DNA from 4 places in the Actinoplanes sp. NPDC051861 genome. Region 1 is predicted to be linked to each of the others. Evidence: riboswitches for the same ligand, from Rfam matches in the RefSeq annotation. Region 1 holds a riboswitch; each other region holds the start of a gene.
What was found. Region 1 has a riboswitch for cyclic di-AMP ahead of AB0M02_RS16255 (NlpC/P60 family protein). Riboswitches for the same ligand answer to the same signal wherever they lie in the genome.
Positions count from the first base shown of each region.

Region 2: linked by a shared signal. The riboswitch ahead of AB0M02_RS42615 (hypothetical protein) and the one ahead of AB0M02_RS16255 (NlpC/P60 family protein) in region 1 are both predicted to bind cyclic di-AMP.
Region 3: linked by a shared signal. The riboswitch ahead of AB0M02_RS35785 (NlpC/P60 family protein) and the one ahead of AB0M02_RS16255 (NlpC/P60 family protein) in region 1 are both predicted to bind cyclic di-AMP.
Region 4: linked by a shared signal. The riboswitch ahead of AB0M02_RS25605 (transglycosylase family protein) and the one ahead of AB0M02_RS16255 (NlpC/P60 family protein) in region 1 are both predicted to bind cyclic di-AMP.

Region 1 covers NZ_JBFAYE010000004.1:445,032-452,029, reverse strand. Annotated here, with positions in the region: gene AB0M02_RS16265 (glutamine amidotransferase) at 1-367, opposite strand, end outside; gene AB0M02_RS16260 (MurT ligase domain-containing protein) at 357-1,577, opposite strand; cyclic di-AMP (ydaO/yuaA leader) riboswitch at 1,959-2,138, shown strand; gene AB0M02_RS16255 (NlpC/P60 family protein) at 2,181-2,969, shown strand; gene mraZ (division/cell wall cluster transcriptional repressor MraZ) at 3,834-4,265, shown strand; gene rsmH (16S rRNA (cytosine(1402)-N(4))-methyltransferase RsmH) at 4,494-5,621, shown strand; gene AB0M02_RS16240 (hypothetical protein) at 5,618-6,682, shown strand; gene AB0M02_RS16235 (penicillin-binding transpeptidase domain-containing protein) at 6,689-6,998, shown strand, end outside.
Region 2 covers NZ_JBFAYE010000029.1:54,681-61,678, forward strand. Annotated here, with positions in the region: gene AB0M02_RS42595 (ATP-binding protein) at 1-369, shown strand, start outside; gene AB0M02_RS42600 (beta-phosphoglucomutase family hydrolase) at 461-1,201, shown strand; gene AB0M02_RS42605 (glycoside hydrolase family 65 protein) at 1,235-3,598, shown strand; gene AB0M02_RS42610 (hypothetical protein) at 3,733-4,764, opposite strand; cyclic di-AMP (ydaO/yuaA leader) riboswitch at 4,769-4,902, opposite strand; cyclic di-AMP (ydaO/yuaA leader) riboswitch at 5,111-5,247, shown strand; gene AB0M02_RS42615 (hypothetical protein) at 5,246-6,283, shown strand; gene AB0M02_RS42620 (ABC transporter ATP-binding protein) at 6,303-6,998, opposite strand, start outside.
Region 3 covers NZ_JBFAYE010000019.1:186,955-193,952, forward strand. Annotated here, with positions in the region: gene cydB (cytochrome d ubiquinol oxidase subunit II) at 1-134, opposite strand, end outside; gene AB0M02_RS35770 (cytochrome ubiquinol oxidase subunit I) at 145-1,551, opposite strand; gene AB0M02_RS35775 (BlaI/MecI/CopY family transcriptional regulator) at 1,624-1,977, shown strand; gene AB0M02_RS35780 (M56 family metallopeptidase) at 1,974-2,885, shown strand; cyclic di-AMP (ydaO/yuaA leader) riboswitch at 3,007-3,141, shown strand; gene AB0M02_RS35785 (NlpC/P60 family protein) at 3,159-4,127, shown strand; gene AB0M02_RS35790 (MarR family transcriptional regulator) at 4,208-4,669, opposite strand; gene AB0M02_RS35795 (epoxide hydrolase family protein) at 4,723-5,799, shown strand; gene AB0M02_RS35800 (tetratricopeptide repeat protein) at 5,893-6,998, shown strand, end outside.
Region 4 covers NZ_JBFAYE010000010.1:134,902-141,899, forward strand. Annotated here, with positions in the region: gene AB0M02_RS25595 (SIS domain-containing protein) at 1-390, shown strand, start outside; gene menC (o-succinylbenzoate synthase) at 387-1,496, shown strand; cyclic di-AMP (ydaO/yuaA leader) riboswitch at 1,740-1,924, shown strand; gene AB0M02_RS25605 (transglycosylase family protein) at 1,970-2,482, shown strand; gene AB0M02_RS25610 (aminoglycoside phosphotransferase family protein) at 2,815-3,777, opposite strand; gene AB0M02_RS25615 (alpha/beta hydrolase) at 3,770-4,699, opposite strand; gene AB0M02_RS25620 (SigE family RNA polymerase sigma factor) at 4,793-5,290, shown strand; gene AB0M02_RS25625 (hypothetical protein) at 5,293-6,237, shown strand; gene AB0M02_RS25630 (transaminase) at 6,234-6,998, opposite strand, start outside.

The DNA of each region.
Region 1 (6,998 bases):
GGTCCGAGGTGATGTCGAGCAGGCCCAACCCGGCGACTTTCGCTCCCTTGGCGAAGAACGAGTGACCGAACAACTGGTAACCCGCGCAGATCGCCAGCACCGCCGCGCCCTGGTTGACGGCGCGGTGCAGGCCGCCGTCGGTGAGCAGCCGCTGCGACGCGAGGGACTGCGGGCCGTCCTCGCCGCCGCCGATCAGGTAGATGTCCGCTGTGGTCGGCATCTGCTGGTCGGAGCGGACCTCGTACGTCTCCACCGGGATGCCGCGGGCGGCCGCCCGGTGCGCCAGGATGAGCAGGTTGCCACGGTCACCGTAGGTGGACAGCAGATCGGGGTAGATCCACACGATCCGCAGGGCCTCAGTTGACACGGTCCAACTCCGCTCGGATGTCCTGGAACGCCGTGTAGTTGGCGATCACTTCGAGGCGGCCGGGCGGCACGGCGCGCAGCGCCTCGTCGAAACTGAGTACGTGCCGGAACGGCACCCGGTTCACCTCGAGGCGTACGGCCAAGTCATACGCACGGTCACCGGTGATGAGGATGGGACGGGTGCGCAGCGGCGCGAAATCGACGTCCCAGAGCCACGAGGTGTCCAGTCCGTCAGGGTCCCGCGCGTTGATGGACAGCAGCGTAGGGGCCTGATCGGCCATGTCGAACGCCTCCAGCCAACTGGCCGGGTTCTTGGCGAGAAGCAGCCGGATGTTGCGGCCGTCGCGGTCCACCTGGGCGTAACGCCCTGCGATGGATGTCACCTGGGAGAGGCGCGGAAGTGCCTCGATCGGGCGAACCCCGAACTCGGCGGCGACGGCGAGCGCGGTCGCCGCGTTGCCGATGTTGACCCGGCCGGGCAGCTGGAGCTTCACCAGGTGCCAGTCGCCGCGCGGATCGATCACGCCCTCGTCCTCGACCGTCCAGTGCGGCCGGGGGCGGCGCAGCGGGCAGCCGGTGCACCACCAGTCGCCGTTGGCCCGCTCGATCGCGTGCCCGCTCTCCGGGCAGACGAACGAGTCGTCCAGCCAGCGCTGGCCGGCGCTGAACCAGGTGACCTGCTGAGCGGCGCTCGCGGCCCAGACCACCATCGGGTCGTCGGCGTTGGCGACCACCCGGATGTCGGGGTGGCCGGCGAGCGCGACCTTCCACAGCTGCGCCATCATCGCCACCTCCTTCGCCCGGTCGAGCTGGTCGCGGGAGAGGTTGAGCAGCGCCACCACGCGCGGGTTGGTGGAGTCGATCACCTGGGCCAGGTAGTGCTCGTCCACCTCCAGGACCGCGAACGGGGTGTGACCCTCTTTCGCCAGGGCCGAGGTGTGCCCGGTCGGCATGTTCGCACCGAAGGAGTTGGTCGCGACCCGTCCGAGGTAGCCGACCGCGGCCGCGGTGAGCCGGGTGGTGGTGGTCTTGCCGTTGGTGCCGGAGACCAGCGCCACGGCCCGGCCGGACGAGAGGTGCGCCAGCAGGTCAGGGTCGATCTTGAGGCCGATCCAGCCGCCGATCACCGAGCCGTCGCCGCGCCCGGCGGCCCTGGAGAGCGCTGCCGCGGTCTTGGACACCGAGGTCGCGACCTTGGCGATGAGTGGCATCTTCCCGTCCGTCACGCCAGCGAGGGTACCGGACGCAAAGGTTACGTCGCGTTGCCAGACCATCAAGATCACGTGCGTAGCGTGTTTTCCCCGCTCCGGCCACTTCGGACGCGACGGCGAGTTATTTATGTGTTCTGGTTCACCCGTAACCTTGGACGTTGCGTAGTTGCTCGGTAGCGCCTGGTCACGGCATTTGTCTCGTGGAGGTAACAAACTGGACAGCGCCCAGCGTGCCAACTACTTAGCGTGATCCCGAGCACGCTGACGATCTAGGCCGCGTTCAGGTACCAAGGTTGAGCCGGCGGCAATCCGCTCGCCGGTCGCACCGGACCGGTTCACGCCGAGCCCTGCCCCGTTCCGGACGGTGCGACCACACAGTGTTTCGCAAGAAAGACAAGGCATTCGGGGGCGGGGACGGGGGACCCATTCGCGGTCCGTCCCGCGCCACGGCATCTCGCGTGGCGCACCAGGGGTGACCTTGGGGTGAAGCCGCTCCGGCGGCCGGGCAACCTTCCCGCCCGAACCCGACAGCTAACCTCGCAGGCGTGCCGGAGGGATCTCTCTACCGTGGGCGAACACAGTTCGCGCCGGGGCCGCCGCAGCATGTCTGTCGGCACCGGCACTGTCGCACTCTCCCTGGGCCTCTGCCTCTGCGCCGGACAGCTGATGACGGCCACGGCCGCCGCAGCCGCCGGCACCACCCCGGTCGCCGCTGTCACCACTGAAGCCGCTGCCGTGAAGGTCACGCCCAAGCTGTCCAATACGGTCAGCACCCGGAGCCTGAAGTGGGGCTCCACCCTCAAGGTCACCGCGAAGGTCATCGACCCGCGGACCGGCCAGATCGCCAAGGGCACGGTCCGCCTCCAGGGCTGGAGCAACGGCGCCTGGCGGACCTGGGACACCGACACCGTCCGGAACGCGAACGGTACGGTCACCCTGACCGCCAAGCCGCTGGTCAACACGTGGACCCGGACCGTCTTCACCGGCTCCGGCTTCAACCAGGTGATCACCAGCAAGACCAAGGTGAACGTCAAGGCCAGCGGCGCGAAGATCCTCGCCGAGGCCAAGAAGCACAAGGGCGCGCTGTACAAGTACGGTGCGGCGGGCCCCAAGCGCTTCGACTGCTCCGGCTTCACCAAGTACGTCTACAAGAAGGCGGCGGGCAAGTCCCTGCCGCACAAGGCGAACTCGCAGCAGAGCAAGGGCAAGGCGGTCGCCAAGAGCAACAAGAAGGTCGGCGACCTGATCGTCTTCCGCAACGGGTCCTACGGCTACCACGCCGGCATCTACGCGGGCAACGGCTACATCTACGACTCGCCGCACAGCGGTGCCCGGGTCGGCAAGCACAAGATCTGGAGCAAGAACTACGTGGTCCGCCGCCTCGTCGCGTAGTGGACCGCAGTAAGTAAGGTGCGCGGTGTGGTGGCATCGCAACAGCCTTAATAAGTAAGGCATACGCCTGTGGGGTGTGATTCCGGTTCGGGTCACGCCCCACAGGCGTTTTTCACGTCCGGCACGCGGTGGGTCACCCTCTAATTCTTTCTACGCTACGTGCACGACGGCCGGCAGAAGCGACTACGCGTACCGCCCCCACACCGCGAGCCCATCACCGGTCCCGCCCCCTGCCGCGCCCGCCGGGCAGACCCGCCGGCTCACCCTCACCCCGCGATGTGTGGACTTCGCCCCCGCTCCGCACCCGAACTCCACACGCGTTCCTTGCGTGTGAACTTCCTCCCCGCTCCGCACCCGAACTCCACACGCGATCCTGGTTGGACTGTCTACTGCCGCGGGTGGCGTGTGCCACTTTGGCCGGCCGCCTTCTCTCCCGGACCCTGATTTCTCTCCCGGACCCCTGATTTCCTCCCCGGCGGGCAGCCGCTTTCGTCCACCGGAGGGCACCACTTTCCTCCACCGGGGTGCTCCACTTTCCTCCACGGCGGGGGGTCGGAGGGGGGTCGGGGGCGTGGGAGGGTCGGAAATGGGGGAGTTTTCCCACCTGGTGTGCCCGATGTCGGAAACCGGACCAGGTCGATCATGGTCTGCGGCTCCATTCCGCTCCACCGCCTGTGAACTGGGGTTTCGTCCGCGAAAACGGCTCGCGAGCCGACGCTTTCGGGTTGCAGGTGGAGGGAAGTGGAGTAAAGTGGTGCGCAGTGGCAGGACCGAGGAACTCAACCGAAGCCTGCCGGCCCGAGTTGACAGGCGGACCGACTTCCCCGCGAAGGAGCCGGTGCCGCGGCAAGGGGGGTTGGGCCGATGTTCCTCGGCACACACACCCCGCGCCTGGACGAAAAGGGCCGGCTGATCCTTCCGGCGAAGTTCCGTGATGAGCTGGCGGGAGGTGTCGTGATCACCAAAGGGCAGGAGCGCTGTCTCTACGTGTTCCCGATGCCGGAGTTCCAGCGCATCGCCGGTCAGTTGCGTGAGGCGCCGGTGACCAACAAGGCCGCTCGGGCTTACAGCCGGGTGTTCTTCGCCAGCGCGCACGACGAGGTGCCCGACAAGCAGGGACGCGTGACCATCCCGGCGCACCTCAGAGACTATGCGAGCCTCGGCCGCGACCTGGTCGTGATCGGAGCGAGCACCCGGGTCGAGATCTGGGACAAGCAATCCTGGGACGACTACCTCTCGGCGAGCGAGGAAGACTTCGCCGACATCGAGGAGGGGGTGCTGCCCGGCGGACTGTAGGGCGTGGCACCTCGGTGGGCCGCCGCAGCGGCCCGGACGCCACTGCCGCCGTACTGCGAGATCTCCAGCCGCTCCCGCTCCTGGCGCCTCTTCCCCGGCGCCAGGCGCGTGTCCGGGGCCGGTTCAGCCCGGCGCGGGACATGAGCGGATGGGGATCTGGCGGTACGGATGGGCGGCCGGGCCGGAACGGCAAGTGAACAACCGGGTGATACGCGAGCGGGTAGTGCTATGGGGGTCGACATGGGGGAGCCGCGGGGCGTACACGTTCCGGTGCTGCTCGAGCGTTGCCTCGAGCTGCTCGGTCCCGCCCTCGACCTGCCGGGCGCCGTTCACGTCGACTTCACGCTGGGACTGGGCGGGCACGCCGAGGCGGTGCTCGAGCGGCACCCTGACGTGATCCTGATCGGACTCGACCGCGACACCGAGGCTCTGGAGCACGCTTCGCGCCGGCTGGCCCGGTTCGAGGGCCGGACGCATCTGGTGCACGCGGTCTACCACGAACTGCCGCGGGTGCTCGGCGAACTCGGCATCCCGGTGATCCACAGCGGACTGTTCGACCTCGGGGTCTCGTCGTTGCAGTTGGACGAGGCGGATCGTGGGTTCGCGTACGCGCAGGACGCACCACTGGACATGCGGATGGACCAGTCCCGCGGTGTGACCGCCGAGGAGATCGTCAACACGTACGAGCCGGGGGAGCTGGTGCGGATCCTCCGGCAGTACGGCGAGGAGAAGTTCGCGCCCCGGATCGTGTCGTCGATCGTGCGGGAGCGGGCCAAGGGCCGGATCACGTCGACGGCCCGTCTCGCCGAACTGGTGAAGGACGCCATACCAGCCGCCGCGCGCCGAACGGGTGGAAATCCCGCAAAAAGAACCTTTCAGGCACTACGCATTGAGGTGAACGGCGAGCTCGAGGTCCTCGAGCAAGCGGTTCCGCATGCTTTGGACGCGTTGGCGCCCAAGGGGCGTCTTGTGGTGATGAGTTATCAATCACTGGAGGACAGGATCGTCAAGCGCGAGCTCGCCGCGAGGTCGCGCAGCACCGGGCCGATCGACCTGCCGGTCGAGCTTCCCGGTACCGGTCCGACGCTGCGGTTGCTGACCAGGGGGTCCGAGCCACCCAGCGAGGCGGAGGTGGCGGAGAACCCGAGGGCGGCCTCGGTGAAGCTCCGCGCCGTGGAGCGGATCGACGAAGAGCAGGGACGGCAGTACAACCGGGCACCCGGGACCGGCCGCGAGCGGCCCCGGATGGCCGGAGCCACCCGCGGTGGGAAACCGGGGCAGCCCGGGGAGACAACGCGCGGGGGACGAGGGCGGTTACGCCCGGGGGCGAAAGAGGAGGGGGAGGGACGAGCATGAGCGAGCGTTACGACGCGCCGCGGTCGGGGGGCCGTGCGGCGCAGTCGCGTCGGGTGCACGACGACAGCCGCGATGCGCGAGACCGGGGAACTGGCGCCCGGGGGGCGCGCCAGTCGCCCGGCACCGACACGCGCCGTTCCGGGATCCGGAGCGACCGGGCCGACCGCCCGGCCACCGAAGCGGCCACGCGGGGCGACCGCGCCGACCGGGCGGCCACGCGGGGCGACCGGCTGGACGCGGCGGCGACGCGGGGCGACCGGCTGGACGCGGCGGCGACGCGGGGGGAGCGCGCCGACCGGGCGGCCACGCGGGGTGACCGCGCCGAGCGGGCGGCCACGCGGGGCGACCGGCTGGACGCTGCGGCTGCGCGGAAGTCGGCGCGGGACGAGCGGCTGGGCGCTGCGGCGGCGCGGGGCGATCGCGCCGAGCGGGCGGCCGCGCGAGACGACCGGCTGGACGCGGCGGCTGCGCGGAAGTCGGCGCGGGGGGAGCGGGCTGAGCGGGCTGCTGGGCGGAACGTGGCGCGGGAAGAGCGGGTTCGTGGTGGTAAGGGTGGTCGGGTCGAGGGGACGGCGGCGCTGGCGCTGCGGGTCACCGACCTGGAGGTGACGGCGGCGGCGCCGGAGCCGGCCGGCCGGCCCAAGCTCTGGGTGGCGCCGCCGGCGCCGATCCGGGCGCCGCGGGTGACGTTCGCCGTGGCGGTGCTCGCTGTGGTGCTGGTCGGTGTGCTCGGCATTCTGTACATCAACACCAAGACCATGGAGCAGTCGTTCCGGCTGACCGCGCTGCGCAAGGAGCAGGCCGCTCTCGACAAGCAGCAGGCGAGCCTGGAGCAGCAGCTCATCCAGGCGTCCAACCCGGGCAACCTGCACGCCGCCGCGCGCCGGCTGGGTCTGGTCGTGGCCGAGTCGCCGGCGATGATCCGGTTGCCGGACGGCAAGATCATCCGGACGCCCACGCCGGGGCGGGGGCGGCTCTCGCCGACCGCGCAGGACTGGCTGGGTAACGGCAACGGTACGGCGCCGTCGGCCGGTGCCGCTTCCGCGGGCACCGGGCAGTAGGCCGGCATGGCGCCGCGAGCCGAGGACGATCCGCGCCGGGGTGTGCAGCCCCGGCGCGGTTCGTCGCGTGACGTGCCGAACCCGGACGAGGACGACCGCGAGGACGGCGCCGGGCGGCGGGGCCGGAACAGCATCGGGGAGGCGCGCGCCTACACCCCGCGCGGCCGGACCGTCGCCGAGCGGGGGCGCCTGCCGCGTTCCGGGCGCACCACCGACCCGTTCCGGCCCGCGCTGCAGGTGCTCGACGGCGGCGAGGGCGGCCAGCGCACCCGTGGCCGCGGCACCCGCGGCGCGGAGACGCCCGCACCCCGCGAGC
Region 2 (6,998 bases), on a different contig from region 1:
GACATCACCGTCCTGCGGCACGAGGTCTCCGCGCATCTCGGCCCGCTCGGCCTGGGCCCGGACCGCCGCCACGGCTATCTGCTGGCCGTCAACGAAGTGATCACCAACGTGGTGCTGCACGCCGGCGGGACCGGACGGCTGGTGCTGCGGATCGAGAGCGGCTCGGTGTGGTGCGTGGTCACCGACGCGGGTCCCGGCATCCCCGGCGGCTATCTGACCGACCTGCGGGCGCCGGAGGCCTTCGAGGTCGGTGGGCGCGGGCTGTGGCTGGCACATCAGCTGTGCGACGACGTGACCACCGCGACCGGCCCGATCGGTACCTCGATCGGATTGCGCATGTCATTGGATGCCCTGCCGGGATCCCGGTGAACGAGCAGCTCGGGCGAGCTGCGAAACATCCCGGAAATGTGAAGGAGCCCTTCCGCTCTCGTCACTCTTCCCGTCCGGCTACATTGGGCGCGTGCTCGGACTTCCTTCACAGGTGACCGCTTGCCTCTTCGATCTTGACGGCGTGCTGACGCAGACCGCGCTCGTGCACAATGCCGCGTGGAAACAAACGTTCGACTCGTTCCTGGAGTCCTGGGCGGCGCGTAACGGGCAGCCGTTCGTGCCCTTCGACTCCGACACCGACTACCACCGGTACGTGGACGGCCGGCAGCGGGCCGACGGCGTCCGCACCTTCCTCACCTCGCGGGGCATCACCCTGCCCGAGGGCGAGCCTGACGACAGTCCCGACCGGGACACCGTCAACGGCGTCGGTAACCGCAAGAACATCCTCGTGCTACAGAAGATCAAAGAGGGTGCCGTCCAGGTCTACCCCGGATCGGTGGAGTACCTGAAGGCGGCCAAGGAGGCGGGCCTGCGCCGCGCCGTCGTCTCGGCGAGCGCCAACTGCCGGGACGTGCTGGTCGCGGCGGGTATCGCGGACCTGCTGGAGGCCCGCGTGGACGGCGTGGTCGCGCGCGAGCTCGGCCTTCCCGGCAAGCCCGCTCCCGACACGTTTCTGTATGGGGCTAAGCTGCTCGATCTCGCCCCGGAGAACTGTGCCGTGTTCGAGGACGCCCAGGCCGGTGTGGCCGCCGGACGGGCGGGCGGATTCGGCATCGTGATCGGGGTGGACCGGGTCGGCCAGGCGGAGGCGCTCCGTGCGAACGGTGCCGACGTCGTGGTGACCGACCTGTCCGAACTCCTCACTCAGTAAGACCTCCTCTTATACGTAACGAGAGGCACGACCGTGATCCGTGAACGGGCCTACCCCGTCGACCCTTGGCACATCCGGGAGACCCGGCTGGACCTGGACCTGCTGGCCCAGTCCGAGTCGGTGTTCGCGCTCTCGAACGGCCACATCGGGATACGCGGAAACCTTGACGAGGGCGAGCCGCACGGCCTCCCCGGCAGCTATCTCAACTCGTTCTACGAGCTGCGCCCGCTGCCGCACGCCGAGGCCGGGTACGGCTTCCCGGAGTCCGGTCAGACCATGGTCAACGTGACCAACGCCAAGCTGATGCGCCTGCTCGTCAACGACGAGCCGTTCGACGTGCGCTACGGCGAGCTGCGGTCGCACCAGCGTTGCCTGGACATGCGCGCGGGCACACTGGAGCGCGTCGTCGAGTGGGTGTCCCCCTCGGGTCAGGGCATCCGGGTCCGTACCGTGCGGCTGGTCTCCTTCACCCAGCGCGCGATCGTCGCCTTCCTGTACGAGGTGGAGCCGCTGGAGTCCTCGGCCCGCCTGATCCTGCAGTCCGAGCTGGTGGCCAACGAGCAGTTGCCGCCGATGAGCAAGGACCCGCGGGTGGCGGCGGTGCTGGACCGTCCGCTGCAGGCCGAGGAGATGATGGAGCAGCCCACCGGCGGCATCCTGGTCCACCGCACCAAGGCCAGCGACCTGCGGATGGCCGCGGCCATGGAACATCTGGTGGAGACGCCGGGCCGGCACGCCATCACCACCGAGGGGCACCCCGACTGGCTGCGCACCACGGTCGCCTGCCGCCTGGAGCCGGGTCAGAAGCTGCGTGTGGTCAAGCTGGCGGCGTACGGGTGGTCCAGCATGCGCTCGCTGCCCGCTCTGCGCGACCAGGTCGGCGCGGCCCTCGCCAGCGCGCGCCTGGACGGCTGGGACGGCCTGGTCCAGCAGCAGCAGGAGTACCTGGACGCGTTCTGGGACCACTCCGACGTCCGGGTCGAGGGTGACCCGGAGGTGCAGCAGGCGGTCCGGTTCGGCCTCTTCCACACGTTGCAGGCCGGTGCCCGCGCGGAGCAGCGCCCGATCGGCTCCAAGGGCCTCACCGGGCCGGGATACGACGGGCACACGTTCTGGGACTCCGAGACCTTCGTGCTGCCCGCTCTGACGTACACGCAGCCCTCCGCGGCCGCCGACGTGCTGCGCTGGCGCCACTCGACCCTGGACCTGGCCCGGGAGCGGGCACAGACGCTCGGGCTGCAGGGCGCCGCGTTCCCGTGGCGGACCATCCGCGGCCAGGAGTGCTCCGGCTACTGGCCGGCGGGCACGGCGGGCTTCCACATCGGTGCCGACATCGCCGACGCGGTCCGCCGGTACGTGCAGGCCACCGGCGACTACGACTTCGAGCGTGAGGTCGGCCTGGAGCTGCTGGTGGAGACCGCGCGGCTGTGGCGCTCGCTGGGGCACCACGACCGGCACGGGCGCTTCCACATCGACGGTGTCACCGGCCCGGACGAGTACACGGCCGTGGTCAACGACAACATCTACACCAACCTGATGGCCCAGCAGAACCTGATGACCGCGGTCGACGCCTGCCAGCGTCATCCGGATCTGGCCCGGCGGTTCGGCGTCGACGACGAGGAGGCGGCCTCCTGGCGGGACGCGGCGGCCGCGGTGCACATCCCGTACGACAAGGAGCTCGGGGTGCACCAGCAGTGTGAGGGCTTCACCCGGCTGCAGGAGTGGGACTTCGAGAACACTCCGCCGGAGGGCTACCCGCTGCTGCTGAACTTCCCGTACTTCGACCTGTACCGCAAGCAGGTGGTCAAGCAGGCCGACCTGGTGATGGCGATGTACATCCGCGGTGACGCGTTCACGCCCGAGGAGAAGGCGCGCAACTTCGCCTACTACGACGCGCGGACCGTACGCGACTCGTCGCTCTCGGCCTGCATCCAGGCCGTTCTGGCGGCCGAGACCGGGCACCTGGAGCTCGCGCACGACTACCTGGGCGAGGCCGCCCTGATGGACCTGCACGACCTGCACCGCAACGCGCGGGACGGCGTGCACGTGGCGTCGCTGGCCGGCTCCTGGATCGCGCTCGTCGCCGGCCTCGGTGGCATGCGTGACTTCAACGGACAGCTCAGCTTCGCGCCGCGTCTGCCCAGCCGGATCAACAACCTGGACTTCTCGCTGCTCTGGCGTGGCCTGCGGCTGCGGGTCAACGTGACCTCCGAGGAGGTCACGTACTCGCTGCGCAACGGCGGCGGGTCGGCCCGGCTGACCCTGCTGCACCACGGCAAGGAGATCGAGGTGACCCAGGTCCGCCCGGTGACGATGGCGATCCCGCCGGGGATGCCGGTCGGTCCCGCGCCGTCGCAGCCGGCCGGCCGTGCGCCGGTGCGCCGCGCGGTGCACTGACAGACGCCCAAAGCAACTGCTCGTTGTGTGGAGTTCGGGTGCGGAGCGGGGCCGAACTCCACACGGAAGGTTGCAGGGCCGCTAACGCAAAACGCTCGGCCGGGAATCCCGGCCGAGCGTTTTGCTGAGGTCCGCTAGAGCATCGAGACGTGCACGTGGTCGGTGTGGTCGCTGGCACCCGAGTACGAGTGCCACTCGCCGGTGGCGGGGAACCAGATCTGCTTGTACCAGATGACGTAGTAGATGCCGAGGCGGTCGGCGTTACGCACCAGGAACGCGGTCAGGTCGTTGCCGTACCGCATCATGTCGTCGTTGTGCGCCGACGAGAACCCGCTCTTCTGCAGGGACCAGTCACAGGCCCGGCCCTTGGGGTGCTCGAAGGGACCGCCGTTGCGGTGGCACCCGACGAAGCGCTTGAAGCCGGCTTTCCGGACTTCCTTGTACATGTGCAGCGTGCGCTTGGTCACACAGCCGCTGGTGGTCTCGTCCTTCTCCGTGCAGCCCTCGGACGAGAAGCCGCCGCTGGAGTTGCGCGGTGCCGGCGCCGCGGTCTTGGACGTGGCGTCGACGAGGCCCTTGGTGATGGTCTTGTTGATGCCGGTGCCGCCGCCGACCAGGTCGAGCTGGTTCTCAGCGGCCTTCTTCTGCTTCTGCAGGACGGTCAGCTGCTGCTGCTCGTTCTTGAGCTCGGCGTCGAGAGCGGCCTTCTTGTCGCTGATCTCCTTGATCGCCGTGTTCAGCTCGTGCAGCTTCTCGTCGTGGAGCTTGTTGATCTCCTCCAGGGAGATCGCCTTGCTCATGAAGTCGTTCGACGAGTCGGCGTTCAGCAGGAAGCCGATGGCACTCAGGTTGCCGGTCTGATACTGCTGGGCGGCGATCGAGTTCACCTCGGGGACCAGCGCGTCGCGCCGGATCTCCGCGGCCTTGATGTCGGCGGTGAACTTCTGCTGGTTCTTCCGTGATGTGGAGACGGCTGCCTTCGCGTTGACGAAGCGCCTGTTGGTCGCCTCCATCACGGTCGACAGATCGGCGTCGCCCTCCTCCTCGGCGGTCGGCGAATTACCACCCGGCGCCGCGGTGGCCGTTGTGGCCGGGGCCACAAAGAGCGCGGTGGCCACGAGCGGCGCCAGGGCAAGATTCAGCCACCGGCGGGGACTAGCGGTCATCAACAGTTCCTTCCTTGTCACCGCCGACCGAGTTAGCTGACGGGTTCGGGACGGAAGCAATCCCTACCGCAAACTGCGGATACACCCCAGTGACCTGGTTCCCCGGCTCGCCTTTCGACGATTGGGCGGCGGCCTGCCGGCAACTCGGGGGCGGTGCCGTCCTGGCAGGACCGGACTGGAGTTTACCCGAGATATCGCCGAGCATCAGGTCCCGCTGAGCTGCGAAAAGTGTTACGAGGCAACGACTTTCCGTAATCGCGTCACGTGCCGTATCTGGCCAATCGCGGTGCGTACGAGAACTGTCGATCTGTCGATGTAGTGGGTATGGTCGGAGCCGGTTCCCACCCGGGGACCGCCGCCTAATCGCCCTTGCGGCGAGCCGGGGAACCACCTTTTCCTCCGGGGTGAATCCGCGTTTGCGGTAGGGATTTCCTTCGTCCCGAACCCGTCAGCTAACTCGGTCGGCGGCCGACGGAAGGAAATGCCTGTGCAGGATCAGACTGCGCGGCGATTAGCAGCGGTGATGGCGCTGCTCGTCGCCGTGTGCGGGCTGGCCGTCACCACGTCGCCGGCCACCGCGGCCCCCCGTCTCCTCGCCGCGCCGGGCGACTCCGGCGACGACGGCGAGGGTGGTTCCAAGTCCCTCATCGAACAACTCGAGGACGCCTCCAGCGGTTTCATCAAGGCCAAGGCGGCTCTCAAGAAGTCCAAGGAGCAGCAGGCGGCGCTGACCGCCGAGCTCAAGCGTCTCGACTCGCAGATCGGTCCGCAGCAGGACGTCCTGGACGAGATCGCTCAGCAGGCCTACACCTCGGGCCGGCTCGGCGCGATGTCCGCACTCGTCACCGCCAGCTCGGCCGACAGCTTCATGGACCGCGCCGAGACGCTGGCAACCGTGGCGGCGCAGCAGAACGCGGCGATCGCCGATCTGAAGACCACCCGCGAGAAGCAGCAGCGCGCCAAGCTCGCGATCGAGGCCACCATCCGCGACCAGCAGAAGCAGGTCAACGTGATGGCCAAGCGCAAGGCGCAGGCCGAGACCGCGCTGAAGAAGGCGAACCAGGGCCAGGACGCCAGCTCGTCGAGCGACGGCGGCGGCAGCGCCTCGGCCGACCCGGCGCCCAGCGGCTCCGGCAACGGGTGCACCGAGTCGGACCCGACCACGAGTGGCTGCCTCACGCCGCGCACCCTGCACGCGCTGAAGCAGGCGCAGTCGGACGGGTTCACCCGCTTCACGCGTTGCTTCCGCGAGCAGAACAGCGGTGAGCATCCGAAGGGCCGCGCCTGTGACTTCTCGGCCGAGAAGGGCACGTTCGGCGGTGACGCCACCGGCGCGGACAAGACGTACGGCAACAACCTGGCGAACTACTTCATCAACAACGCCGACGAGCTGAGCGTGCTCTACGTCATCTGGTATCGGCGGATCTGGCTGCCGAGCAGTGGCTGGAAGTCGTACAGCGGGGCGGGTGGCGATCCGTCCAGCGACCACACCAACCACGTGCATCTCTCGGTCGACTGACGCGGCGGGGGTGCGGGGCCTACTTACGCATGTAGGCCTCGTACTCCCGCATCACCTCGTCGGTGGGCCCGTCCGCCCGGATCAGCCCGGACTCCAGCCAGATGGCCCGGTCGCAGGTGTCGCGGATCGACTGCTCGCTGTGGCTGACCAGGAACACCGTGCCCGCCTCGGCGCGCAGCTCGCGCACCCGCGCCTCGCTGCGGCGGCGGAACTTGGCGTCTCCGGTGGCCAGGGCCTCGTCGATGAGCAGGACGTCGTGCTGCTTGGCGGCGGCGATGGAGAAGCGGAGCCGGGCGGCCATGCCGGACGAGTACGTCCGCATCGGCAGCGAGGAGAAGTCGCCCCGCTCGTTGATGCCGGAGAAGTCGATGATCCCGTCCTTCTTCTCCTTGACCTCCTGCGGCGACATGCCCATCGCCAGGCAGCCCAGCTCGACGTTGCGCTCGCCGGGCAGCTCGTTCATCAGGGCGGCGTTCACGCCGAGCAGGGACGGCTGGCCGGAGGCGTAGATCTTGCCCTTGGCCACCGGCAGCAGGCCGGCGACGGCGCGCAGCAGCGTCGACTTCCCGGAGCCGTTGCTGCCGATCAGGCCGATCGCCTCACCCCGGTACGCCACGAAGCTCACGCCCTTGACCGCGTGCACCTCACGGACGTTGGCCGCCTTGGTGCCGGTCACCATCCGCTTCAAGCTCGCCAGCGGGCTGCCGCTGCCCGG
Region 3 (6,998 bases), on a different contig from region 1:
CGGATGACGGCGCCGCGTTCGTGCGGGTCGCGCCCGAGCAGGGGGCCGAGGATGCCGACGCCGAAGTCGAAGCCCTCGAGGACGAAGTAGAGCACCCATGCGAGGACCAGCACCGCGAACCAGAAGGTGACCATGACAGAGCTCCTAGTAGGACGGAACCGGCTCGGAAGCGGAAATATCCGATACTTCGGGGGTCAGTGGCTTGCGGGACAGGTGCAGCACCAGGCGCACCCACGCGACCGCCAGCAACCCGTAGACCAGCGTGAATCCGGCGAGGGACGCCACCACCTCGGCGGACGTCAACCCGGGCGAGATCCCGTCAGCCACCTTGGAGATCCCGAAAGCGAGCCACGGCTGCCGAGCGGTCTCCGTGAAGATCCAACCGAACGTGTTGGCCGCGGCCGGCAACAGCGGCGCCACCACCACGAATCGCCGCAACCAGCGAGGAGTCCCGGAACCCGGCTGCAACACCCGCGGCAGAAATGCCAGACGGCGTGACCAGGTCGACCAGAGATGGAACGCCGCCAGGGCCATCGCCAGCACGCCGACCCCGATCATCAGCCGGAACGTCCAGAACGCCACCGGAATCATCGGCACATAGCTGCCCGGCCCGTAGGCCGCGACGTACTGCGCCTGCAGATCGTCGATCCCCTGCACGGTCCCGCCGAACGACCCTGTGCCGAGGAACGAGAGCAGCCCCGGGATCTCGATGCTGAAGAACGGCCGATCGTGCCCGAGCGCACCGATGGCGAAGATCGAGAACGGCGCTCCGGTGGTGGTCGAATACAACGCCTCAGCGGCAGCCATCTTCATCGGCTGCACGGACGTCATCACCTTCCCGAGGTGATCACCGCTGATGGCGGTGACAGCCCCGCCCACCAGCATGATCCAGGCACCGATCCGCGATAAAACATGAAATGTCCGATCAGCGGACACTCGCCAGATCCCGATGGCCATGAGCAGGCCGCCACCGGCCATCGCCGCACCGCCGATCGTGTGCGGGAACGCCGCCAGCACGACCTCGTTGGTCAGCAGCTCCCCGAAGCTGGTGAGGTGAGCCCGCCCGGTGGACGGGTCCAGGGCATAGGCGACCGGGTTCTGCATGAACGAGTTGGCCGCCAGGATGATGTACGCCGAAAGCAACGTCCCCACCGCCACCACGACGATCGTCGCCGCGTGCAGACGCCGTGGCAGCCGGTCCCACCCGAAATACCAGAGCGCCAGGAACGTCGCCTCGAGGAAGAACGCCAGCATCCCCTCGATGGCCAGCGTAGGTCCGAATACATCCCCATAAAATCGGGCAAAAGCGCTCCACCCGAGCCCGAACTGGAACTCCTGCACCAGCCCGGTGACCACCCCCACGGCGAACGTCACGATCAGCAGTTTCCCGACAAATCGCGTCAGGTCCAGAAAGGCGGCACGCCCAGTTCGCATCCAGGCCAGGTGCAGTCCCGCAGCCGTGCATGCCAGCGAGATCGACACCGGCACGAACAGATAGTGGTAGATCGTCACGACCGCGAACTGCAGCCGCGTCAAATCAAGCACATCCATGACAGCCCCCTACGACGCTTCGTAGTAGATACTACGACGTGTAGTACGACAACTTGAAGTAGGATGGGAGACATGGCGAAGGGCGACCTCGAACGCGAGGTCCTGACGAAACTCTGGGACGCGGGTGAGCCGCTCACCGTCCGGCAGGTCCACGACCTGCTCAGCCGCGACCGCGACTTGGCGTACACGACGGTGATGACCGTCCTGGACCGCCTCGCCAAGAAGGGCGTCGTGGTCCAGCAGAAGGCCGACAAGGCGTACAAGTACGCCCCGGCCCGGTCCCGCGAGGAGATGACCGCGGGGCTGATGATGGACGCGCTGACCGCCACCCCGGACCGGGACGCCGCCCTCGCCTACTTCGTCGGCCAGCTACCCCCCGAGGCCCTGCGAGCCGCGATAGAAGCGGCGACCAACGCCGAGCGGTGACCGCCCTCCTGCTCGGCGCGCTCGGGCTCACCCTCTCCCTGGTCGTGCCCGGCGCCCTGGCCAACGCCCGCTGGCCGGACCGCGCACCGGTCGCCGCCGTGATCCTCTGGCAGGCGCTCACGCTCACCGCGGTGCTCTGTGCCCTGGGCGTCGTCCTGGCCGCCCCCGAGGAACTGACCCGCGCCGCCGGCGCCCGCCACCCCGAGGCGGCCGCCGCGCTCGGCTTCTCCCTGGCCGTCGCCGGCACGATCGTCGCGCGGCTGCTCATCTCGCTCGGCCGGGTCAGCTACCGGGCGCGGGCGCGGCGGGCCCGGCACCGCATGCTCGTGGACCTGCTCGACCGGGTCGAGCGCCACGAGGACCTCGGCGGGGGAGAGGTGCGCGTCCTCGACGGCCCGCTGCCCCTGGCCTACTGCGTACCGGGCCGGTCCCCGCGGGTCGTGCTCAGCGACGGTGTCCTTCGCGTCCTCGACCGCGAGCAGGTCGACGCCGTCCTCGCGCACGAGCGCGCCCACCTGCGCCACCGGCACGAGCTGGTGATGGAGTCGTTCACCGCCTTCTACCGCGCGGTGCCACGGCCGCTCCGCAGCAGGCAGCCGCTTGACGCCGTACATCTGCTTCTGGAGATGGTGGCGGACGATGCCGCACGTCGCCGCACGGGCCCGGCACCGCTGCGGGCCGCGTTGGCCCGGCTTGCCGACGCTGTCCCGCTGGCGGAGGAGGTCGCGGCCGACCCGGAGGGTGAATCTCGCCGCCGCAGGCTGGCGCGGCTGTCCGGCCCGGACCGCAACTCGACCGCCGTGACCCTCGCCGCGGCCGCCGCCGCAACCGGGCTGCTCGTGCTACCTACCGTGATCCTCGTGGTGCCCTGGCTGGGAAAAGCGCTGGACGCCTGGCCCATTCAGTGACGGGGCGTATCCATAAACCTGCACGCAGTAGGAAATGGAAGCCGCGCTTCCAGTCACCGGCATGATCCGAGTACGGTGGTCCCCGGTCCGGCAGCCCCCCATCGTCCATCCCGGCCGATCTGACGGACCACCGCCTAATCGTCGACAGACGAACCGGGGACCCAGGTAGTTCCGGGGTGAAGTCGTGCGAAAGCGGCCGGGTGTGCTTCCCACCCGAACCCGTCAGCTAACCCGGTCGGCGGCCTGACCAGGAAGAAAGGACAACGCAACAACGTGAAACGCTTCCTGCGCGGGCTGGCCTGCCTTGTGGCCACTGCCGGGCTCGTTCTCACCGGGCCGGCTGTTGCCCACGCCGAGCCGACCCCCTCCGCCATCGAGAAGCAGATCGATGAGCAGTGGAACACGCTCGAACCCGTCATCGAGCAGTACAACGACGTGCACGGGAAGCTGACCAAGCTGCGCAAGCAGCAGAAGCAGCTGGCGAACACCCTCGCGCCGCTGCAGGCGCAGGTGGACGTGGCCATGAAGGAGGTGCGCGGCCTCGCGGTCGACGCCTACATGCAGGGCCCCCCGAGCGTGCTCAACGCCATGCTGATCAGTGGTTCCCCGACCGGTCTGACCGAGAAGCTCACCCTTCTCGACCAGCTGGCCTACAACCAGGAGCAGTCGATCGCCGAGGTGGCGAAGCTGCGCGACAAGTACGCCACCGACAAGGCCAAGGTGGACCAGCTCGAGACCGAGATCGCCACCCGCGACACCGACCTGGCGTCGAAGAAGAAGGCGATCGAGGGCGAGATCAAGGACCTCCAGAAGCTGCGGATCGAGGCGTACGGCACGTCCAACGTCGACGACGGCCCGCTGCGTACCGGTCCCTGTCCGGTTACGTACACCAACGACAAGGGTGGTCGCGCGGCCCAGAAGGCGTGCGACCTGATCGGCCTGCCCTACGTCTTCGGCTCCGACGGTCCCGGCAGCTACGACTGCTCGGGCCTGACGCAGGCGGCGTGGGCGGCGGTCGGCGTGCACCTGGAGCACTACACGAAGGACCAGTGGGGCTCGACCAAAACGGTCAGCCGGAGCGAGTTGAAGCCGGGCGACCTGGTCTTCTACTACTCCGACGTGCATCACGTCGCCATCTACATCGGCGGCGGCAAGGTGGTGCACGCTCCGCACACGGGAGACCATGTGCGGATGGCGACGATCGACCGGGGTCCGATCGCCGGCTATCGCCGACCGGGCTAGAGCTGAGCGAAAACGGTCGCCGCCAGTTTTTGGTGGCGGCCGTTTCGTTTTTGGGGGTACGCGTCCCCGCGCTCTCGATCCTATGAACCCGCGGCGTCACCGCGCCGTCCAGGCCGATGCGCGGCCGCCGGGGCATGGTGGTCCAAAAGGCGTCGCAGCAGTCCCGCCAGGATGTCCCGCTCCTCCTGGCTCAACGGTCCCAGCAGGTCGTCCTGGACCGTTTTTGCCCGCTCAGCGAGCTCGTCGGCGCGGTCGCGTCCTTTCGGCGTCACCGTGATCACGTTGCGCCGCCGGTCAGATATGTCTGTATTTCTCGTGATAAAGCCTCCATCCTCCAGCTCGTTCAGGGCCCCCACCAGATCACTGAGGTGAATGTTGGTCCGCCTCCCGAGCGCCGCCTGACTCGCCGGCCCCTCCTCGATCAGCGAGCTGAGCAGCCGGTAGTGATACCCCCTCGCCCCGACCGCCCCCATCCCCTCCGCGACCAGCCGATGCGCGTGCGCCGCGACCTGGGTGAGCAACCAGCTGTGCAGATGATCCACGTGGCGAGGATAACATTGGACTTCCTAACGTTAGGCACACTAACGTTAGGCGCATGAACGAATCCACGCTCCGCATCCCGCAGGCCGATCTCGACGACCTCACCACCCGCCTGGCGCGCACCCGCTGGCCCGGCGAGATCCCCGGCACCGGCTGGGACCACGGCATCCCGCAGGACCGCGTCCGCGCCCTCGCCACCCGCTGGGCCGCGTTCGACTGGCGCGCCCACGAGGCCGAGCTCAACGCCCTCCCGCAGTACGTCACCGAGATCGGCGGCGACCGGGTGTATTTCGTCCACGTCCGCAACGCCGACCCGCATGCCCTGCCGCTCGTCCTCACCCACGGCTGGCCCGGCTCCACCGTCGAGTTCCTCGACGTGATCGGCAAACTCGCACCGCACTTCCACCTGGTGATCCCCGCCATCCCCGGCTTCGGCCTGTCCGGGCCCACCACCCGCCCCGGCTGGGGCATGGGCCGGGTCGCGCGGGCCTGGGCCGAGCTGATGGACCGTCTGGGCTACCGCCGCTACGGCGCGCAGGGCGGCGACTGGGGCTCCGGCATCTCCCAGGCGCTCGCCGCGATCGCGCCCGAACACGTCGTCGGCGTCCACGTGAACTACCTGCCCATGGCCGGCCCCGCCGACGGCCTCGGCGACGCCGACCGGGCCCGCCTCGAGAAGACCATGCGACTGGCCGCCAACCGCCACCCGCACCAGATCCTCTTCGCCGCCACCCCGCAGACCCCGGCGTACGCCCTCAACGACTCACCCGCCGGCCTCCTGGCCTTCCTCGGCGAGAAGTTCCACACCTGGTCCGACCCGTCCACCCCGGTCCCCGACGACCGCGTCATCGCCAACATCGCCCACCACTGGTTCCTCGGCACCGCCGGCTCTGCCGCCCGCCTCGTCAAGGAGTCCGGCCTGCCCACCTCCCGCCCACCCATGACAGCGCCACTGGGAGTGGCCGTCCTACCGTGCGACATCACCCAGTCGATCCGCCCGCTGGCCGAGCAGCGCTACGACATCCACCACTGGACCGAGTTCGAGCGGGGCGGCCACTTCGCGGCCCTGGAGGTCCCGGACGCCTTCGCCACGGACGTGACAACGTTCTTCCGCACACTCACGAACCGCTGAGCGTCACCCTTCGAGGGAAATCCTCGGGGATTCGCCCCGATTGGTCCGCTGATGACCGCTGATGTGCGAGCGCTCGCGCCCGAAGATCGACCCGTGACGCACTGGGACGGCATCGAACGGGCATCGTGGATCGCATCGGTGGCCGCCCTGGCCGTCATGCTCGTCTCCACCGTGCGGCTCCGGCCGCTTCTCAGCCGTCTCCGGAAACGGCGGGCGAAGGCCACCGCCGACAGGCGGGCCCAGGCCACCGACGGCGGGTGTGTGCGGGCCATCGCCGGCGGGCGTGTGCGGGCCATCGCCGGTGGGAGTGCGCACGCCGCCGCCGGCGGGCGTTCGCAGGGACCGGTCGTCGTCGGCCGGATCCCGCAGACGCCGACTCGGTTCCAGCACCGGCGTCTGCACGACGACCTGGCGGACACCGCCCGGCCAGGCAGCGTCCGCGTGCTGTCCGGCCTCGGCGGCGCCGGCAAGACCCAGGCCGCCGCCGACCTGGCCCGCAACGCGTCCGGCCTGGTCGTCTGGGTGACCGCCACCAGCCGGGACGCCATAGTCACCGCCTACGCCGAGGCGGCGCACGCTCTCCGGCTCGCGGATGATCACACCGCCCCGGAAACCGCGGCGGGCCGGTTCCTCGACTGGGCGCGGCACGCCGAGGACTGGCTCGTCGTGCTGGACAACCTGGACGCACCGGAGTGCGCCGAAGGCTGGTGGCCACCCGCCGGGGGCCACGGCCGTACCGTGGTCACCACCCGGCAACGGTGGGAGGGCGGTCTGGCGGTCGGCACGTTCACTCCCGACGAGTCGGTCGCCTTTCTCAAGCAAGCGCTCGGCTGCCCGGTCACCCGCCGCGACGCGAGCGCTCTCGCCGAGGCGCTCGGCCACCTCCCGCTCGCCCTTGCGCAGGCAGCGGCCTTCCTCCGGGAACGCCAACTCGACCCGCCGGCCTATCTGCGCCGCCTGCGCGACGAGAGACAGCGTTCCGGCGCTCCGGCCGCCACCTGGGCCGTCTCCATCGCGGCGGCGGACGAGTCGGCTCCGCGCGGTCTCGCCCGGCCGGTCCTCGACCTGCTCTCGGTGCTGGCGCCCGAGGCGGTGCCCCTGGAGTTCTTCAGCTGCGAGTCGGCGGTGGGGTACGTGACGCTCGACGGCGAGACGGGTCACGACGCCGGCGACGTCTTCGAGGCCCTGCACAACCTGCA
Region 4 (6,998 bases), on a different contig from region 1:
GCCGGACTTTCCGGGGTGCACCTCGTGGACGGTTCCGCACTGCGCGCGCTCGACGTGCTCAGCGACATCCGGCAGGGCGATCTGCTCGTGGCGGTCTCCTTGGAGCGCTACCGCCGGGAAACCGTCGACATCGCGTCGGCCTACGCGCGGCACGGCGGCGAACTCGTGCTGATCACGGATGCGGAGGACGCCCCGTTGTCGGCGGTGGCGACCACCCGGATCGTCATCGGGTCCGACACGGCCTCCTATGCGAACTCGCCCACCTCGGTGGTGCTGGCACTGCACCTGCTCGCGACGCTCACCATCGCCAGTTCGAAAGGGGCGGGCCGCCGGCTGCGCGACCGGGACGCCCTCGCTCGCGAACTGGGTCTCTACACGGAAGAACAATGAGGATCTCAACGGTGGAGCTGCGCCGGGTCCGGCTGCCGCTCGTGCATCAGTTCCGGACCAGCTCGCACGCCAAGCGGGAGCTGGAGCACATTCTCGTGACGCTGACCGCCTCGGACGGGACGGTCGGCTGGGGGGAGATCGCTTCGCCGTCGGGGCCGTTCTACTCGGCGGAGACGGTGGAGAGTTGCTGGGCGGTGTCGCGGTCGTTCCTGGCGCCGCTCGTGCTGGGAGTGTCGTGGGAGCATCCGTCGGAGCTGGCCTCGGCGATGGCGAGGGTGCGGGGCAATCATTTCGCGCGGGCCGGGTTCGACATGGCTGCCTGGGCGATGTGGTCCTCGGACAACAGCTTGCCGCTCGCGTCGGCGCTCGGCGGGACCCGGTCGCGCGTGGCGGCGGGGGTCTCGCTCGGGATCGAGCCGGCGATCGACGATTTGCTGGAGCAGGTGGACGCTCGGGTCAGCGAGGGGTACAAACGGGTCAAACTCAAGATCGCCCCGGGTTGGGACGTCGAGCCGGTCCGTGCCGTTCGGGCCGCCTTCCCCGCCGTGACGCTGCACGTGGACGCCAACGGCATCTACGACATTTCGGAAAAATCGGTCTTTGGGGTGCTTGATCGGCTTGGGCTGACGATGATCGAGCAGCCGTTCGCTCCCCGAGAGCTGGTGGCCCACGCGACCCTGCAGGCTCGCCTGGAAACCCCGCTCTGCCTGGACGAGTCGATCGAGGACATCGGCGATCTGCGGACGGCGCTGCACCTCGGGGCCGGCCGCGTCATCAACATCAAGGTGTCCCGGATGGGCGGCCTCACCCACGCGGTCCGCGCCCACGATCTCGCCCGCGACGCGGGTGTGCCTGTCTGGTGCGGGGGCATGCACGAGTTCGGCGTCGGCCGCGCGGCGAACGTCGCGCTGAGCTCCCTCCCCGGCTTCACGCTGCCCTCCGACGTGTCCGGTTCTGACAAGTACTACGCCCGCGACATCACGACCCGTCCGATCGTCTGCACCGACGGCTTCGTCGCGGTCCCGACGACTGCCGGCCTCGGCTGGGAGCCCGATGTGGACTTCCTGTCCGAACACGTCACCGATCAGGTATCCATCGTCACCTGATCCGCCTTTTTCCGGCCGTCCGTTCATCCCCTCCCAGGTCACGCCTTCCGTGACGACACCCGGTTGACCCCTTTTCCGGAATGCCCGCCATTCCAGGGCGCGAACAAGATCAAATCGGGCAAATACCGTGAAGAACGTCACTATCACGGGTGTAAAACTTGGCTTTCCGCGCCGTGACGTGGTTACCGTCGGCCGGTCCCGCGTTGGCGGGCACTGTGGACGGTCCGCCGAGTCCTGCCGCCGTCCACAGACTCGAATCTCAGGCAGGAGCGGGGGACCCAGGTAATCCGGCGCGTCACGCGAACGCGCCTCGGGGTGAAGCCGCAGAGCATTTTCGACCTGGCCCTCGCCACGGTCGAGGAGCTCCTGAAGACGGCCGGGCCACTCTGTCCGAACCCGACAGCTCACCTCGTAGGCGTGGAGGATCTCCCATGTCTCGATTCGGTAGACGAACGCGCCTTGCCCTCGGTCTGGTGACCGCGGGTGTGACCGGAGCCGGCATCCTGCTCGGCCCCGCCACCCCGGCGTCAGCGGCCCGGCAGGTCAACTGGGACGTGCTCGCCAAGTGCGAGTCCGGCGGCAGATGGCACATCAACACCGGAAACGGGTACTACGGCGGCCTGCAGTTCAGCCGCGGCACGTGGAAGGCGAACGGCGGCGGCAAATACGCGCCGACCGCCGACCGGGCCACCAAGGGCGAGCAGATCAAAATCGCCGAGAAACTGTACGCGAAGCGCGGCCTCAAACCATGGCCCGTGTGCGGCAGGAAGGCCGGGGTCTACAAGAAGGCCACCAAGGCCAAGAAGAAGGTCGCCGTCAAAGCGGTCGGCGGAAAGACCTACGTGATCCGGTCGGGTGACACACTCGCCTCGATCGCCCGGAAGTTCAAGGTCGCGGGCGGCTGGCGCACCCTCTACCGGCTGAACAAGTCCACCCTCGACAGCCCCAGCCTGATCTTCCCGGGTCAGCGCATCCGCCTGCGCTGACCGCACCACCCGATCGCCGGCGCTCCCACCGGCCCGCACTCAGGCCGGTTCGCGGCGCTGGGCACCGGTCTGAGCGCCGGCCGGTTCGACCGCACGACGACGCCGGCCTCCGGAATGGATGCCGGGGTCACGACGCCATGCCCGCCGATGACGCCGGGCATGGCGTCACCAGCAGAGCGCTCCCTGGCACGCGCCGCCCGGCACCCAGCGGGCGGTATTCGACACGCAGCGGGCGGCGCGCGGCACTCAGCGGGCGGTATTCGACACGCAGCGGGCGGCGCGCGGCACTCAGCGGGCGGCACCCAGCGGGCGGCGGGCGGCGCGGGGTTCGGTTACAGGTATCCCGTGAGGTAGGTGAGTGACGCAGCCAGATCGGCGCTCTCGCCGTGTGGGCGGTGCAGCTCGTCGGCGTAGATGGCGATGTCGGCCAGGACCCACCACAGCCGGAAGAAGGCCAGACCGTCGCCGGAGATCTCGCGGCCGGTAAGTGACGTGTAGTGGCCGAGGACGGCGTCGTCGTCGCCGGCCGGCTGGAGGCCGAGCATCGACGCGAAGCCGCCGGTGAGCATCCAGAGGTCGCGTTCGGGTGGTGCGATCCGGGCGGTGTCCCAGTCGATCAGCAGCGGGCCGCCGGCGGTGCGCAGAAGGTTCCCGGGGTGGGGCTCGCCGTGCGTGAGGACCCAGTCGCCCCGGTCGCGAACGTGCGCCGCGAGCGTGTCGAATTCGGCCAGCCACCCGTGGATCCGGTCGGCGTGGCCGGCCAGGACACGCCGCGCGGGCTCGGCGTAGGGACCGGTGCTCCACACCTCACCCGTGTCCCGCAGAACTTCGTTGAGGCGGTCCCGCCCGGGGAGCCGCAGGTCCAGGTGCGGCGCCGGTGCGGTGGTGACGCCGTGCAGGGCGGCGAGCAGCTCGATGGTCCGGTGCCGATCGTCGGGCGCGTGCGGGACGAAATCGCCGGCGGTGCCTTCGGTGAAGGGAAAGACGCTTATTGCGTACGTTGGAAAGAGCCGCCGCAGAATCTCCCCGCCGGACCCGCGCACGGGGGCGAGGACGAAGTCGAGCCCGGATTCGCGCAGCGTGACCGCCGTCAGCAGGGAGCGGCGCAGATCGTCGAGGGAACCGGGACTGTCCGCCTTGACGAACCACCTCGCACCGCCGCTGTCGCGCACCGACCAGCAGTGACTGCCCGCGCCGACCGGCAGGAAGTCGACGCTCGTGGCCTCGATGTCCCAGCCGGCGCGCAGCGTCGCGATCAGATCGGATTCGGTCAGGTCGGGAGGCGGTTCACGCATGCTCGTGAAGCCAGTCGAGTGCCGGTACGGCCTGGCCCGCCAGCACCGAGACGTGGCCCTCGCCCGGGATGATCCGCAGCTCGGCGTCGCGGATCTGACCGGCCAGCCAGATGCTGTGCGAACTCGGCACCACCAGGTCGTCGGCACCGTGCACCAGCAGGACCGGCGCGGCGATCGTCGCCGGGTCGAAACCCCACGGGCCGGCGTTGGCCAGGTCGTCGTCGATCAGCGGCGCGGGACCGTTCGCCATCGCGGGTTCGACGACGCTGCCGAACCAGCCCCACTCGCCGTCGAGGGCGGCCCAGTCGGCGGGTGTGAAATCCGGCCCGCTGTCGCCGGGTGCCTCCGGCTCGTCAGCGGGTGTCTCCGGCCCGGCGGTGGGTGCCTTCGGCCCGGCGGCGGTAGCCTCCGGCCCGGCGGCGTTGGATGCCCGGCCCACGCCGGCGTGGGCCTCTTTGGCCTCGCGGCCGGCGGCGGCCGCACCCAGGGAGGCACGGCTGGCGGGGCCCATCCCGGCGAACCAGTCGAGGCTCGTCGCGGTGAGCGGGGCCAGGCCGGAGATGCTGACGGCCGCGGTGACCCGGTCCGGGAGCAGCGCGGCGCAGGCCAGGGAGTGCGGCCCGCCGCTGGAGTGGCCGAGCACCGCGAACCGCTTCACGCCCAGGGCATCGGCGACGGCCGTGGCGAGCGCGGCGGCGGACGCCATGTCGCGGCCGGGCAGCGGTGACGAGCCGCCGTAACCGGGGCGGTCGTAGGACACGAAGCGGATGCCGAGGCGGGCCGCCGCGGCGAACAGCGGGCGGGGCGGTGAGCCGAGATTCGGCGTTCCGTGATGCCACATCACCACCCGGTCGCCGTCTCCCCAGGAGTAGGCGTGCAGGGTGCGGCCGTCCGGCGTACGCAGATCGGTCTCGGTAATCACCGAACTCACTATTGTCGGCCCGGAAGTTCTTTGCGACCCCACTCCACGGATCCGGCCACCGGAAGCGTTACGAGGGGCGGAAGGGAGCGCCCGGTGACTTTCGAGGAGTTTCTGTCCGCGCGGCTGGCGGCTCTGCTGCGCTATGCCACCGTTCTGGCCTGCGACCCGCACCTCGGCGAGGACATCGTGCAGGAGGTGATGGCGCGGGCGCAGCCACGCTGGACGCGGATCGGCGCCGCGCCGTCACCGGAGGCGTACGTGAAACGCATGATCATCAACGAGCTGGCGTCGTGGCGGCGGCGCCGGGCCTCGTCGGTGGTGCCGCTGTCGATGGCGGCCCTCGACGCGGTCACCGAGCCCGAGGCGGATCCCGGTCCGGCCGTCGACGAACGGGACGCGATGATCCGCAGGCTCGCCGGGCTGCCGGTCAAGCAGCGGATCGTGCTGGCGCTGCGCTTCTACGAAGGGTGCAGCGACGCGGAGATCGCCGGGCTGATCGGATGCCGCGAGGTGACGGTCCGCAGCCACGCGGCGAGAGCCCTGGCGACCCTCCGCAAAGGCGTGCCCACCACCACCCGGATCGGAGGCTGACCGTGGTCGACGACAAGATCTTTGAAGCGTACGAGCGGCTCGCGGCGATGGCACCCGCGCCGGACGGACTCGAGGAGCGGATCGCCGCACGGGCCCGGGCGCACCGTCAGCGGCGGCTGTTGCTGGCCAGTGGAGTCGCCACCGCTGCGGTTGCGGTCGGCGTACCCCTGGCTCTTCGTGATCGGCGCAGTGAGCCGGCGCCGCTGCAGACGACCCCGCCCCCCGCTCAGCCGGTGCAGGTCCTGGCGCCACTGATGTTCACACCGTCGTGGTTCCCGGCGGGGGTGACCGAGCAGTATCGGTCGGCCACCTTCGCCACCGCGACCGGGCCGCTGATGACGATGACGCCCGGCGCGCTGCAGGGGAGCGAGCGGTACTGGCTGCCGCCCGGGGTGCGATACGTGCCGGGGGAGCCGGAACCCGTGGGGGTGCGGATCGCCGTGAGCCCGCGGCCCCGGCTGGACTCCGGTGACCGGATAACCGTCGCCGGCTACCCGGCGAGGCTGCGCCGAGGGGAGACCGTCGCGGTGGAGTGGCGGCCGTGGCACGCCTCCTTCCCCTACGTGATGGTGTCGGTGCGCGGGCTGCCCGACGCCGAGGCCGTCACGCTGCGGATCGCGCGAAGTGTCATGTACACGAGCGCGATGATGACCGTCACGATGCGCTCACCAGCGGTGCCCGCGTCGATCGGCGAGCTGACGACGGCGGCGGTCTGCCCGGCGGCCTCCGGGTGGTACCAGTCGCTGACGCACGTCTCGAAGGACGGCCGCACGTCGCTGGAGATCGTGGGGCAGACAGCGGCGCCGCCCGACGGCGTGCGATTCCTCGTCACGCGGCCGGACGGCGTCAACCTGTACATACGGGACTCGGCACAGCCCGAGGCGCGGCGGATGCTGGAGAGCGTCGAGCTCAGCGAGCCGGACCTGACCTGGGTCGGTGATCGCTAGACCAGTTCGGACAGAGCCTTGTCGAAGATCTCGTGGTGGCGCGCGACGTCGGCGGCCGAGGTCTCCGGGCACATCAGCGCCATGTTGTGGAACGGGGTGAGCAGCACGCCGCGGTTCGCCAGGTAGACGTGCAGGAAGTCCTCGAGTTCGGCGTCCGCGTTCGCCGCCGATTCGGTGCCGTTGCGCGGGGCGGGGCTGACGAACCGGTACTCGACGCGAGCGCCCAGCCGGCTCACGGACCACGGGAGCCCGTACCCTTCAATGATCTTGCTGATGCCATCCGCGAACGTCGACGCTGTCTCGATCATCGCGCCGAACGCGGCCTCGGTGAGAACCTCCTCCAGCGTGGCGCGCGTCGCGGCCATCGACACCGGGTTGCCGGCGAGCGTTCCGCCCACGCCACCCATGTCCACCAGGTCCAGATCATTTCTTGCGCTGAGTGCGCCCACCAGGTCTTCGCTCAAACCGTACGCGCCGACGGGCACACCTCCGCCGATGGCCTTGCCGATCGTCACGACGTCCGGCCGCAGATCCCAGAACGCGGTGGCCCCGCCCGGACCGGCCGAGAACGTGTGCGTCTCGTCGTTGATCAGATAGGTCCCGTACCGGCGGGTCAGCTCGCGTACGCCCTTGAGGTAGCCGTCCTCGGGCAGCACGATGCCGATGTTGGTGAGCGCCGGCTCCATCAGCACCGCCGCCACGTCACCGTGTGCCAGCTCCCGCTCCAGGCCGGCCAGGTCGTTGAACTCGGCGACCCGGCT